Granulosicoccus antarcticus IMCC3135: one gene and its partner. The protein of the gene in region 2 interacts with the protein of the main gene of each other region in a pairwise test. Links are inferred from orthologs where the notes say so. Each region holds a gene or a part of one and is shown on either strand. Other genes may lie near its edges.

The links. Proteins that work in one complex are often made in the same cells at the same time.
Region 1: the proteins of IMCC3135_RS05695 (region 2) and IMCC3135_RS07840 interact in binary tests that used the Escherichia coli proteins (3 or more experiments, as listed by UniProt). The link is inferred for Granulosicoccus antarcticus IMCC3135 from one-to-one orthologs.

Annotation. Positions count from the first base shown.
Region 1 is NZ_CP018632.1:1,832,766-1,836,329, reverse strand. Bases 649-3,478 are described here. They hold IMCC3135_RS07840 (NUDIX hydrolase), read right to left. Parts: upstream 2,401-3,478; coding sequence 1,897-2,400; downstream 649-1,896. Other genes in these bases: IMCC3135_RS07835 (transposase), read right to left, coding at 2,436-3,383; IMCC3135_RS07845 (GcvT family protein), read right to left, coding at 649-1,780. Also shown: more of IMCC3135_RS07845, read right to left, coding at 1-648.
Region 2 is NZ_CP018632.1:1,328,127-1,335,952, reverse strand. What follows is about bases 1,925-4,891. They hold IMCC3135_RS05695 (4-phosphopantoate--beta-alanine ligase), read right to left. Parts: upstream 3,812-4,891; coding sequence 3,038-3,811; downstream 1,925-3,037. Other genes in these bases: IMCC3135_RS05685 (Rossmann-like and DUF2520 domain-containing protein), read right to left, coding at 4,674-4,891; panB (3-methyl-2-oxobutanoate hydroxymethyltransferase), read right to left, coding at 3,808-4,596; IMCC3135_RS05700 (DUF4091 domain-containing protein), read left to right, coding at 1,925-3,013. Also shown: IMCC3135_RS05705 (methyl-accepting chemotaxis protein), read right to left, coding at 1-949; more of IMCC3135_RS05700, read left to right, coding at 1,253-1,924; more of IMCC3135_RS05685, read right to left, coding at 4,892-5,384; IMCC3135_RS05680 (alanine/glycine:cation symporter family protein), read right to left, coding at 5,580-7,010; ade (adenine deaminase), read right to left, coding at 7,084-7,826. UniProt on the Escherichia coli protein: Catalyzes the condensation of pantoate with beta-alanine in an ATP-dependent reaction via a pantoyl-adenylate intermediate.

The sequences.
Region 1 (3,564 bases), 500 kb from region 2 along the record:
CCCGGCTGTTCGGCCCCATGACACCAAAAACGGCGTACTGGCTGGTGACATCGGTGACCGTGCAGAATTCATCCTTGCCTATATGCCTGCGTAACCAGTTCAGGTCCTTATGTGTCGTGGCAGCGCCACTGATGACCAGGTATTCATTCTCTGACTGGCGCGTAACCGTCAGATCAGCCTCAATACCACCGCGCTCATTAAGCCAATGTGTGTAGACAATCTTATCGGCACTGACATCGATCTGGGCGGTACAGATACGCTGCAATACATTGGTTGCATCACGCCCCTGAACCAGATATTTCGAGAATGATGACTGATCAAACAAGGCGACAGTTTCACGAGCCGCCGCGTGCTCACTCGCTGAATAGTCAAACCAGTTCTGTCGACCAAAGCTGTACTCGTACTTCGGTTCCACGCCAGCAGGGGCGAACCAATTGGCGCGCTCCCAGCCCGCTACCTGGCCAAAACAGGCATTGTGATCCAGCATGCGCTGATGAACAGGCGACAGACGTGCATTACGCCCCGTTTCAAACTGACGGAAGGGGTAATGTTTCTCGTAGAGCAAGCCCAGGGACTCTTCAGCCCGCTCGGCAGCAAATGCCTGCGTCCCCATGAACGGGTACATACGCCGTATGTCATTACCCCAGAGATCCATCGGAGAGTGCCCGTTATGCATCCACTCGGCGCACACCTTGCCAATACCACCCGAGCTCTGTATGCCAACAGAGTTCAGTCCGGCGGCCACGAAATAACCGCGCACTTCAGGTGACTCACCGACATGAAACTGATCATCGGGAGTGAAGGACTCAGGGCCACAGAAAAAACTGCGCCACCCCACATCGCCCAGCATCGGCACCCGGATCATCGCATCTTCGAGCACCGGCATCAGCTGCTCTTCCATGTGTCCCGGCAGTTCGTCAAAACTGAAATCCTCAGGAATACCCTGCTGCCCCCACGCAACCGCACGCTTTTCGAAAGCACCAACCAGCAGCGCGCCAGCGTCTTCCTTGATATAAACGCATTTATCGTGATCGCGCAGCACTGGTAGATCCGGTGTAACCAACTCATGCTTTTCCGTTACCGCGTAATAATGCTCACAGGCATGCAAGGGAATATTGACACCACTTTTGCGACCCAGCTCACGGGCCCACATACCACCGCAATTAACCACGAAATCGCTTGCTATCGTGCCTTGATCGGTCTGGACACCCGTTACCCGGCCACCCTCAATCAGCACCTCATCCACACGAACCCCCTCCAGACAGAGTGCCCCCTTCTGGCGGGCCCCCTTGATGAACGCATTCGTGATTTCGATGGGATTACCCTTGCCGTCATGCTCTACAAAGGTGCCACCAATCAGCCCACTGGTATCAATCAACGGAAACAGGGCCTTGACCTCCTCAGGAGTAACGGTATCCACACGTGTCACGCCAAAGGCATTGTTCATGGCAGCTACCCGGCGCAGCTCTTCCCAGCGGGCGGCGCTGTGTGCAATGTTCAGGCTACCCACCTGGCGAAACCCGGTGGACTGCCCGGTCTCCACTTCCAGCTCGTGAAGCAGCCGCATGGAGTATTCAGTCAGGCGGGCATGGCTTTCATTGGCTCGCACCGTACCAATAAGGCCTGCCGCATGCCATGTGGTACCGCAGGCGAACTGTTTGCGTTCCAGTAGTACGACATCTTGCCATCCCAGTTTGGCCAGATGGTAAGCAACACTGGCCCCGGTAATCCCTCCGCCAATAATGACGGCACTTGCCTTGCTCGGAAACGATTCTGACACTTGATGATTACCCGAAGTTAAGTGGAAGTGGGCGACAAGCCCCACTCCCTTTTAACAAATTTACGGATAACTCTCGACCGACAGAAGCCGCCAGGCGATAGTGCCAGCTGATGAAATCAGCGTTCTGGCCTGATTTTCAACCAGATTACAGGGAAACTTTTCGTAAATTCAGAGGGGCGCTCAAGTATCCACCGGTCCAATTCGACCGGACTTACCCAGCATCCGTCATCAATTTCCTCTTTCTGCAGAGTCAGTGACTGATCCGAGCGTACGGTATAGATCTCGGTGAATTCAAAGCCGTTACCCACTTCAGGCAACAGATGCCCTACGCAGTCCAGCTGATCGACACTGACCTGTACACCGAGTTCTTCAAACAGCTCACGTACGGCACAGGCCTCATACGTTTCACCGCTATCAACATGACCAGCGGCACTGGTATCCCACAATCCTGCGCTATTGTCTTTGTTCATACTGCGCAACTGAACGAAGATCTGCCCCTCGGAATTGAACAGTGCAATGTGCGCCGATCGATGCAGATGTTTTTCACGATGGACCTGATCGCGGGGAGCTTTCCCCACGACCTTGTCATTTTCGTCGACGATATCCAGCCATTCAATCATGCAACGACACTCTACCGAAGTGAACCTCTACTTCTTTATCCAGCATTGGCTCGTAACTGACGCTCAAGCTTCTTGACGTGTTTTTGCAGCTCCGCGTCATCATTGAGACGATCACGAAAATAACGCTGATTGCGGCTCATGGTAGTCAGATCCCGGTTGAAGCGCTCCGCCATGGCAGTCAGGCTGGCCACTTCAAGCTCCATCGCCAGATAGGTGATGGTTTGCCGAATCCGGCTTTCGTGACGGGCACGGCTTTCACTTTTCAAGGCTGCTTCTTTGATACTTTCGAACTTGCACACCTGCTTGACCAGTTGGTTCAGCGTCATCAGGCGTGGAGTCGGCTTGACCGGCTTGAGGGCCTTTTTCATGAATTTGGCGCCACCTAGCAGACGCCCGCCATCGGTGCCCCGCGTCAGATCCTGACGCTCGCCTTCGTCTTTTCCAGCATCGACGAAACGTGCAAAGGCTTTCCTGGACGCCTTGTCGGTCTTGCCAAACGTATCAAGCACCGTTGATGTAGTCAGCCAGGCTGGCTGCTTATCGGCAAGCAGGTAGGCCTGATGACTTGTCCACTTGGCTGTGTCTGCCGATTTCGCATTCGTGTTTCTGAGCGGGTTGTTATGTATGAAGCGAACCAGATCGTTGAGGTAGTCATCAGGATCGATCAGAATGGCTTTGTAGCGCCCCTGAAACAGTGCCCCTTCGCGCTGATGCTGCTTGTTGAAATAGCGCGTGTACCGAAACGATAGGTTCTGCATCACCTTTGACAAGGGTGCCTCACCGACCTGAATGGCCATCTGCACGTGATCCTTTGCCCAGCAGTAGGCATGCAAGGTGTGCCCGAAACGCTGGGCGCCCTCCTCTATCAATGACTCCCAGGCACGTCGATCAGCAACGTTCTTGAAGATTGTCTGCTGGTCGAGTCCTGTCAGCGTCACGTGATAGACAGCGCCGGTGAAGTGAATCCTGGGTTTTCTGGCCATGGTCAATTAAGATTATGATTTAGCGTGCGAGCAAAGAGACGGGTGTCAACTTACCACTCTTGAGACATCCACAATATACTGAAGTTCTTGTCCGGAATACTTTACAGGGTCAATACTTGTATTTCGAGTAATACGTACTCAAATGTACCTATCTGATTATTGGTGCTTTCGAAAACTTCTC
Region 2 (7,826 bases):
ATTGGTCCGCCTCTCTGGCGGCAGCAGGGTTGGCATAAGTTATTTCCCCGGCACTATTTACCAGCATCATTGGTGAGGGGGACTGCGTAATGATGGCGCGCACTTGCTGCAAGTCTGTTCTCAGATCGCGAAAGAAGGTACCCACTTCATCCCACCGAACCTGCCGACTACCTAACGCGACACTGATCCCCTCTAACAGTGCATCAAGGTCTGCTGAAATTCTGCCAAATTCATCCTTCCTCGTCATATTCAAAGGACGAGACAAATCGCCTGATGCCATTCTCTTGAGAGCCTTCTGCATTCTATTGACCGGCACGGCTATGCTGAGTCCGGTCAGCCAACTGATCAGCAGACTGACCAGTGCCGCCACGGCGCTGATCCACAGGCAGACTCGAATCAGGTCATCGGCTTTATCTCTGGACAAGGCTACAAGAGTGTCCACAACCAGGCTGGCTTGTATGTGCAAGCGTGCCGAGATATCCAGCAAGGACTCATGGCTGGCGGCAACGCTGTCCGCAGGCGCATCCAGTAGATTCCTGGCTTCGTCAGAAAGCAATGGCATGAGCTGTTGGTTAGCAACCAGGATAGACTGCAGTTTCTGCGAAACTGGTGGCCTCAGGGTATGGATGATCGTCACGCCATCGGTGGAGCTGACAGCTAACTCCCCGCCATCAGTCATAAGGCTCAGAGTCGTTTGGAACAATCCGATCGACTGCTCGCTTTTTTCAATAGCAAGCTGCCGTGCCGGCTCTTCTGCCCGGGCGGCAACCAGCACTTCTTTAATATAGCGCTGATTGAGCATGCGCTGCCGGCCGGCGATATCGATCAACAACCCATCCTCACGCGAGGCATTGATATTATCAATCACAGCAAGGCAGGTTGCAGCCAGTGCCAGAATCAGGACGACAGGAATAACAGCCAGCTTCGCAACCAGCGGAATGTTGTTCATCGATAGCAATTGTCAACATTTCACTTAAATTGAACTAACGGCCGAGCCGCTATAATCTTGAGATGAAACGCCCGCCCCCTCACGGGCCATAAAGCACGGTACCTGCTACTCAATAACCCAGAATCGACTGAAAACTGCATGCCACTTATCGTATCGACGACAGGCCGCCGAGCACGGCAATTTTTATTGGCATTGCCGGTCCTGGCATTGTGCACTTGGGGACTGATACACAAACCAGCCCCCGTCTATGACGATAGTTGTCTGAGCAGCCCTGCTGGTCTGGTTGTCTGCGCTGCCAGCGACATGGCACGAATTACCCGCGATGGCATCAGCCAGTTGGAACATCCGCGCTTCGATCTGGCCAGCTCCAGCCCCCAGCGCCTTCACTGGACAGTGGCTCGTAATGAAACCATCGGGTTTCAGCTGATACTGCGCAGTGAAGACCTTGGCTCGACGAACCGGGTTTCAGTGGACATCGCAGACAGCGACATTCCTGCTTCGCTGTATCAGGCTCATTATCTGCGAGTGAAGAATGCGGGCTATCGATGGGGACCTGCAACCCGGGTACTACCCTATCCGGCAGATTATCCGGATGCACTCATTCCCCGGCAACAACAATGCGGAACCGATAATACCGAACTCTTCGACGCCATTCGTCTTCCTGCAAAAGGCCTGAATCAGAGTGTCTGGGTTGAGATGTACATACCCGATGATGCGCTCACCGGCGAGCACCTCATAAAAATCAAGGTAACAGATATGCTCGACGATGCGCCGGCATCCGAGTCGGACTCGCCAGTCAGCATTGAGTTACCCGTACTGCTGTCAGTGATTGATGCAACGATACCGCATCGTACAAGTATCGATGCAATTGGCGAAATCTATCGCTCCTATCGGCTTGAAGGCGTCGGTGATGATCGCAGCCAGCAGAACTGGCAACAGATGGCACAGTGCTACCAGACACTCGCCCATCAGCATCGTATGGTCTTTATCGAACGAACGCCAGATGAGCCGGTAAGCCCTCAGGATTGGCAGGATTATCTGGCCGCCTATCAACCAGCGCTCAGCGGCGAGCTCTTCAGCAAAGCGCAAGGTTATGTCGGCACAGGGACCAACACCCCCATCAGCATCTGGCGAACACCGTGGACACAGGAACATGATGTCACGGTCGAAGAATCAATGAGCGAGGCGGAACTCGCTGCCTATACACTGCGAGCTGACGTCTGGGCGGATCTGGTCAACACCAATGGCTGGCAGGACACTCGATACTTTGCCTATGCCTTCGATGAAGTTGATGGTCCGACAAAACTTGCAGAATCAGCACCTGAGCGACATCAATACATTGCCCGAGTCCATGGCGACATGCAGCATATCCAGCAAGCCATTGACAAGGGGACAACTGCCAATGGCCGCGAACAACCGGCAATCGATCTGATGTGGACCAGTCACTCCGATCCGACTGTCTGGCTGAAAGATCCGCAAACCACCCTGGTAGATCGAGTGCGCCTCTGGGCACCCAATGCACATGCTGCCAATACTCAGTTCCTGGCCCAGCGTATGGCATTGGGTGAACAAGCCTGGTTTTATCACAGTGGTCATCCTGCCGTGGGCGGACACAGTATCAACCTGCCAGGTACCGACATGCGTAGCTGGGGTGTGATCGGTGCCCGATATGGCCTGCAGGGTCAATTGATGTGGGCGGTCAATCTGGGCAATGATGAGCTGCCCTTCGCCCAACCCAGCTACAAACCTGACGATGATCGAGTCGGTAACGGTGTCATGGTCTATCCCGGCAATCAATTGCCGCGCATTGGATTCCCGGCAGCCCCGGGACCTATCCCGTCCATGCGACTCAAAGCCTGGCATCGCGGCTTGCAAGATGCGGAGCTCTACCATCTTGCCCGGCAACGTCATCCTGAAGAAGCCGATGCGTTGATCAAAACTCTGATACCCAGGGCGCTCGGCGAGGCGGTCGCCCACGGTGATCAGAGTCCGACATGGCCGAGCGAATCCGCGGCATGGATTCAGTGGCGCGATGATCTACTCGCTTTACTGTCGCGTAATTGATCTCCTCACGCGTTCAACGATAAGCTAGAGAGTGCTCTCTGCCATCGCCACATTATCGATCAGGCGGACTGCTCCGAGATGGGCTGCAACGAATCGTCGGCCCCAGCGTTCTTCACAGTAATCCACGCGAAAACCCAGTTTGTCGAGTTGTATTGAGACCTCGGAGCTCGACAGCGCTCTGTCTTGCAAAAGCACATTCAACTGCCTGGCAACAGTGAGCTCAGAGGGACTCAGACGCCGGTTGCGAGAACTCAGGGCGAGGCCATATTCGTCCCGAACGGTTTCATGCCCGATAATGATTGTCGGCATGAAATAGGCTTCGACCATTTTACTGACCAGACGATACTGCTGAAAATCCTTCTTGCCAAAATACACGCGCCTGGCCTGCGTCAGGTTGATAAGCTTCATGACGACAGACAGTACGCCCTTGAAATGTCCCGTTCTGTTCTTGCCACACAGCACCATCGAATCCTGCGACTCGTCCACAAAAATCGTGAAATCAAAAGGGTACAGTTCCTTGTATTGCGGCAAGACCAGATCCGTAACACCCAGGCTTTCCAGATAGCGGATATCGTCCTGCAGGCTATCCGGGTAATTGCTCAGATCGTCAGGATTTTCAAACTGGGTAGGATTGACGTAGATGGTCACGACACTTTGTCGACTCTCCTCCACGCATTGAGCAATTAGCGCCCCATGCCCCTCGTGCAGGGCACCCATGGTCGGAACCAGTCCACGCGTCCGGGGATCACTGGCATCCGCTGCCGCCATCCATTGCGCCACACTCTCATGGATATTCATGATGGATAACTTTCATCGGCGTTCGGGTATTGCTGCGCCTTGACGTCGTTATCAAACTGGTCAAACGCCTGTGTGAGAGTTTCCTGCAAATTACAGTACGTTCTGACAAATCTGGCCTTGTGCTCAGAGGTTCCCAGCATGTCTTGCATGACCAGTACCTGGCCATCGGTTTCAACACCAGCCCCGATACCTATGACAGGAATCTGCAAGGCCTGGCTCAGCGATTTTCCCAACGTTTCCGGCACACATTCAAGCACTATGGAAAAACACCCCAGCTCCTGAGCCAGCAAGGCCTGTTCGGTAATCTGATCTGCCTGTTGCTGGTTTTTGCCCTGAACCTTGTATCCACCCAGGGTGTTGACACTCTGTGGCATAAGGCCCAGATGCCCCATGACCGGCACTCCTGATTCCACCAGATGTTGTATCAGAGCCTCATTGCCTTTGACGCCTTCAAGCTTGATCGCATGGGCACCCGCTCGCATCAATCTCAGAACATTATCCAGACTCTTGTCCAGCGAGCCACGATTACTCAGAAAAGGCATATCGCCGACAATGAACTTTGACGAAGCTCCTCGTGACACCGCTTGTGTATGCAGCTCCATCATCTCCATGGTTGCAGTAACAGTACTGTCATGCCCATGCATGACCATACTCAGACTGTCCCCCACCAGCAGACAGTCCACCGAGGAATTGTCCACGATTTTTGCGGTCCAGAAATCGTAGCAGGTCAGCATCGATATTTTTCTGCCTGTCTGCTTGTATTCGATGAAGTCTGTGATTTTCAAATTCGGTGCTCACGTTAATGGACATGATGATTGTTCGAAACCCGTCCGGTTCCGGTACCGATCTCAATGAGTTTGTTTTACGTTCCCTGACAATCCATCAACTTCATGAAACTTCGGTACAGCTCTTTTTCCGAATCGCTCTTCAGCGACTGGATGTTCTTTTTCATGGTCGATTTATCGTTACGGGCCAGCGGCCCAGTAATACTGCCACGCGGGTTCTTTATAGAATTTCGCAAAGTTGTCAGCAACAAGGGTTGCACAGAGTCCGCAGCAATGCCAAGTTCTTCAAACTGTGCAAGCGTTTGAGACCAGATAATCTGGGGGAAGTTGCAGGACATCACACACAAGGCGTGATACAGCGGCTTGCTGGCGGCGGGAATACTGACGATGGTATTGGGAAATCGATTGAACAAGCCTGCACTCTGCAGGTGCTCGGATTCAAGCACCAGGGTCATGCCTCGATAAATGTCAGGCTCGTACAGTGCTTTGCCGAACGTCATTAGTGGATGGCAGCTGTACATTTTGCCGGACACATGACAACCGCTGAAATGGTAGACAGGGTTGTGATAATCCTTCAGGTGTTCGTCATGAAAGGATTCGAGGCTATCATCGGAGATGGCCAGAAAAACATGATCTGCTGTATCCAGCAACGAGACAAGAGTTGCCACATCATGAGTTGAGCGTGCCCATCTGGAACAGGAAAAATTCTGCATACCGAGGTAGGCAAACCAGTGATCTGCCATCTGGCCACCGCCTATGACAAGGTAATGGTGCTCGTCATCGTTCACGTTACGTTTCCGCCTTCATATCGGCACCCTTGAGCGGGGTGAGAGCAGAATAATAACTGAATCCGGACCAGATCGTGATTATTGTGAGTGAACGACTGTGCCGTGCGTCAGGAGCACGGCACAGGTCTCAATGACAAGGGGAATATCAGCTCATCTGAACTGATATCCCTCTCACTGATGACTAGCTGCCGGACTCTAGTCTGGAACCTTTCCAGTCCATGCAGTGCGATCAATATCAAGATCGCTGAAGTCATCCGGATTCAGAACGGGTCGTGCCACACCCGCATCCAGTTGCTTGCGAAAATCCTTGAGGATACGCAGACAAGTCGGTAGCAGCATCATCAGAACGATCAGATTCACCACCGCCAGTAGACCCATCAACGGATCAGCGAAGAAGAATACAGCGGTCGCATCTGGTGCTGTCGCACCCAGAAAAACGATACCGATGATGACCAGTCGCAGAACATTGATAGCCATCGGGTTCTTGGTGATGACCGTCATGGCATTCTCACCCAGATAGTAGTTGTAGATGATGGAACTGAAGGCAAACAACAACACCATGATCGACAGAAAGTACTGCGTCCAGGACCCTAGATGAGCGACCAGTGATTGCTGTGTCAGCACAATCCCATCGACCCCTTCGGCACCAGGCACATAGACATCACCCAGCAGGATAATGAATGCTGTACAGCTACAGATGAAGATAGTGTCGATGAAAACAGAGAACGATTGTGTGATGCCCTGACTCACGGGATGTCGCACATCGGCAGTGGCTGCAACGTTCGGTGCTGAACCGAGACCGGCTTCATTGGAAAACAGACCGCGACGCAGGCCTTGTGCAATAGCGGCGCCCATGCCGCCACCGACAGCTTCTTCGAAACCGAAGGCGTTGGAAAAGATCGATGCGATGACAGCAGGCAAGGAGGTGATGTTCAGAATAATGACAACCAGTGCCATCGTGATGTAGCTGATGGCCATTACCGGTACGATGACATCGGATACCTTGGCGATACGACGCATACCACCAAAAACAATCAGACCTGTCACTACCGCAAGAAAACTACCCGTATAGAGTCGGTCCAGACCGAAGCTGTCTTGCATGGCACCAGCGACGGTATTGCCCTGGAAGGCATTGAAACCCAAACCAAAAGCCAACAACAGGCACACCGCATAGACGATAGCCAACCAGCGGAACTCCTGGCCCAAACCGTGCAGAATGGAGCGCGCCGGTCCACCACGAAAGCTGCCATCGGCCTGGCGAGTCTTGTACAACTGTGCCAGCGAACATTCCACCAGACTGGTTGCCATGCCGACCAGGGCAATAGCCCACATCCAGAATACAGCTCCCGGCCCACCCAGTGTGATGGCAACTGCCACCCCTGCAATATTGCCACCGCCGACTCTGCCACCGACAGAAACCAGCAGCGCCTCGCGAGCCGATATAGCGTTAGGATCGCCAGACTGGTTGCTATTGGAAAGCACTCTGAACATGCGCTTGAAGAACCGGATCTGAGCGAATCCGGTCAGCACCGTGATGAACAAACCGAATATGACCAGCAGGGGGACGAGCGCCCACCCCCAGGTCAGATCTCCGATCAGCCCGAAGAAACCTTCCAGTATTGACATTGCAACATCTCCATTTTTGATGCTGTCACTATACAGTTACTTGTATTGTTGAAAAGGCTCCCGGCAGGTCAATTCAGTGAGTATCTTCTACAAAAAGTGATACGGGTGAAAATGTGGTCACATCAATCAGCCCTACATCAGATATACGCAGCTCAGGTATGACCACCAGGGCCAACAGAGAGTGCTGCATATAAGCGTTGTTGAGACTACAGCCGCACGCCAGCATCGCCTGCACCAATTGCTGTGCCTTGGCAGCAACGATCTCGGCACGCTCCTCGGACATGAGGCCCGCGATACTCAGTTCCACCATGGCCAGCTCCTTGCCGTCTGCAAAAAGAGTCACACCGCCACCGACTTCTCCCAGACGATTGGCTGCCAGGGCCATGTCTGCCTGGTTGGTACCGACCACAATCATATGGTGGGAATCATGTGCAACTGTGGAGGCCATGGCACACGGTGTGTTGTAACCAAAACCGGATACAAAACCGTTGACCACCTCACCGGTTGCCCGATGCCGCTCAACCAGAGCGATCTGACACACATCATTGGTCAGATCCATCTGCACCTGCCCCTCACTGACGGCTAAGGTTTTCTGTAAGGCACGCGTTGGTGCCTGATTCTCGATGACGCCAATGACGCGTGCTTCAACCGTCTTGCCGGCCCCCTCGGGTGCTGAAATCATGAAATCATCGGCTTCCAGAGTCTTGCCAAGTTTGACGGTATTTTTGGCAGAATCCGGATAACTGGCAGCTGGAATGTCACATGTCAACTCACCGTTCTCAGCCAGCACCTCACCCCGGGCAACAACCAGCTCAA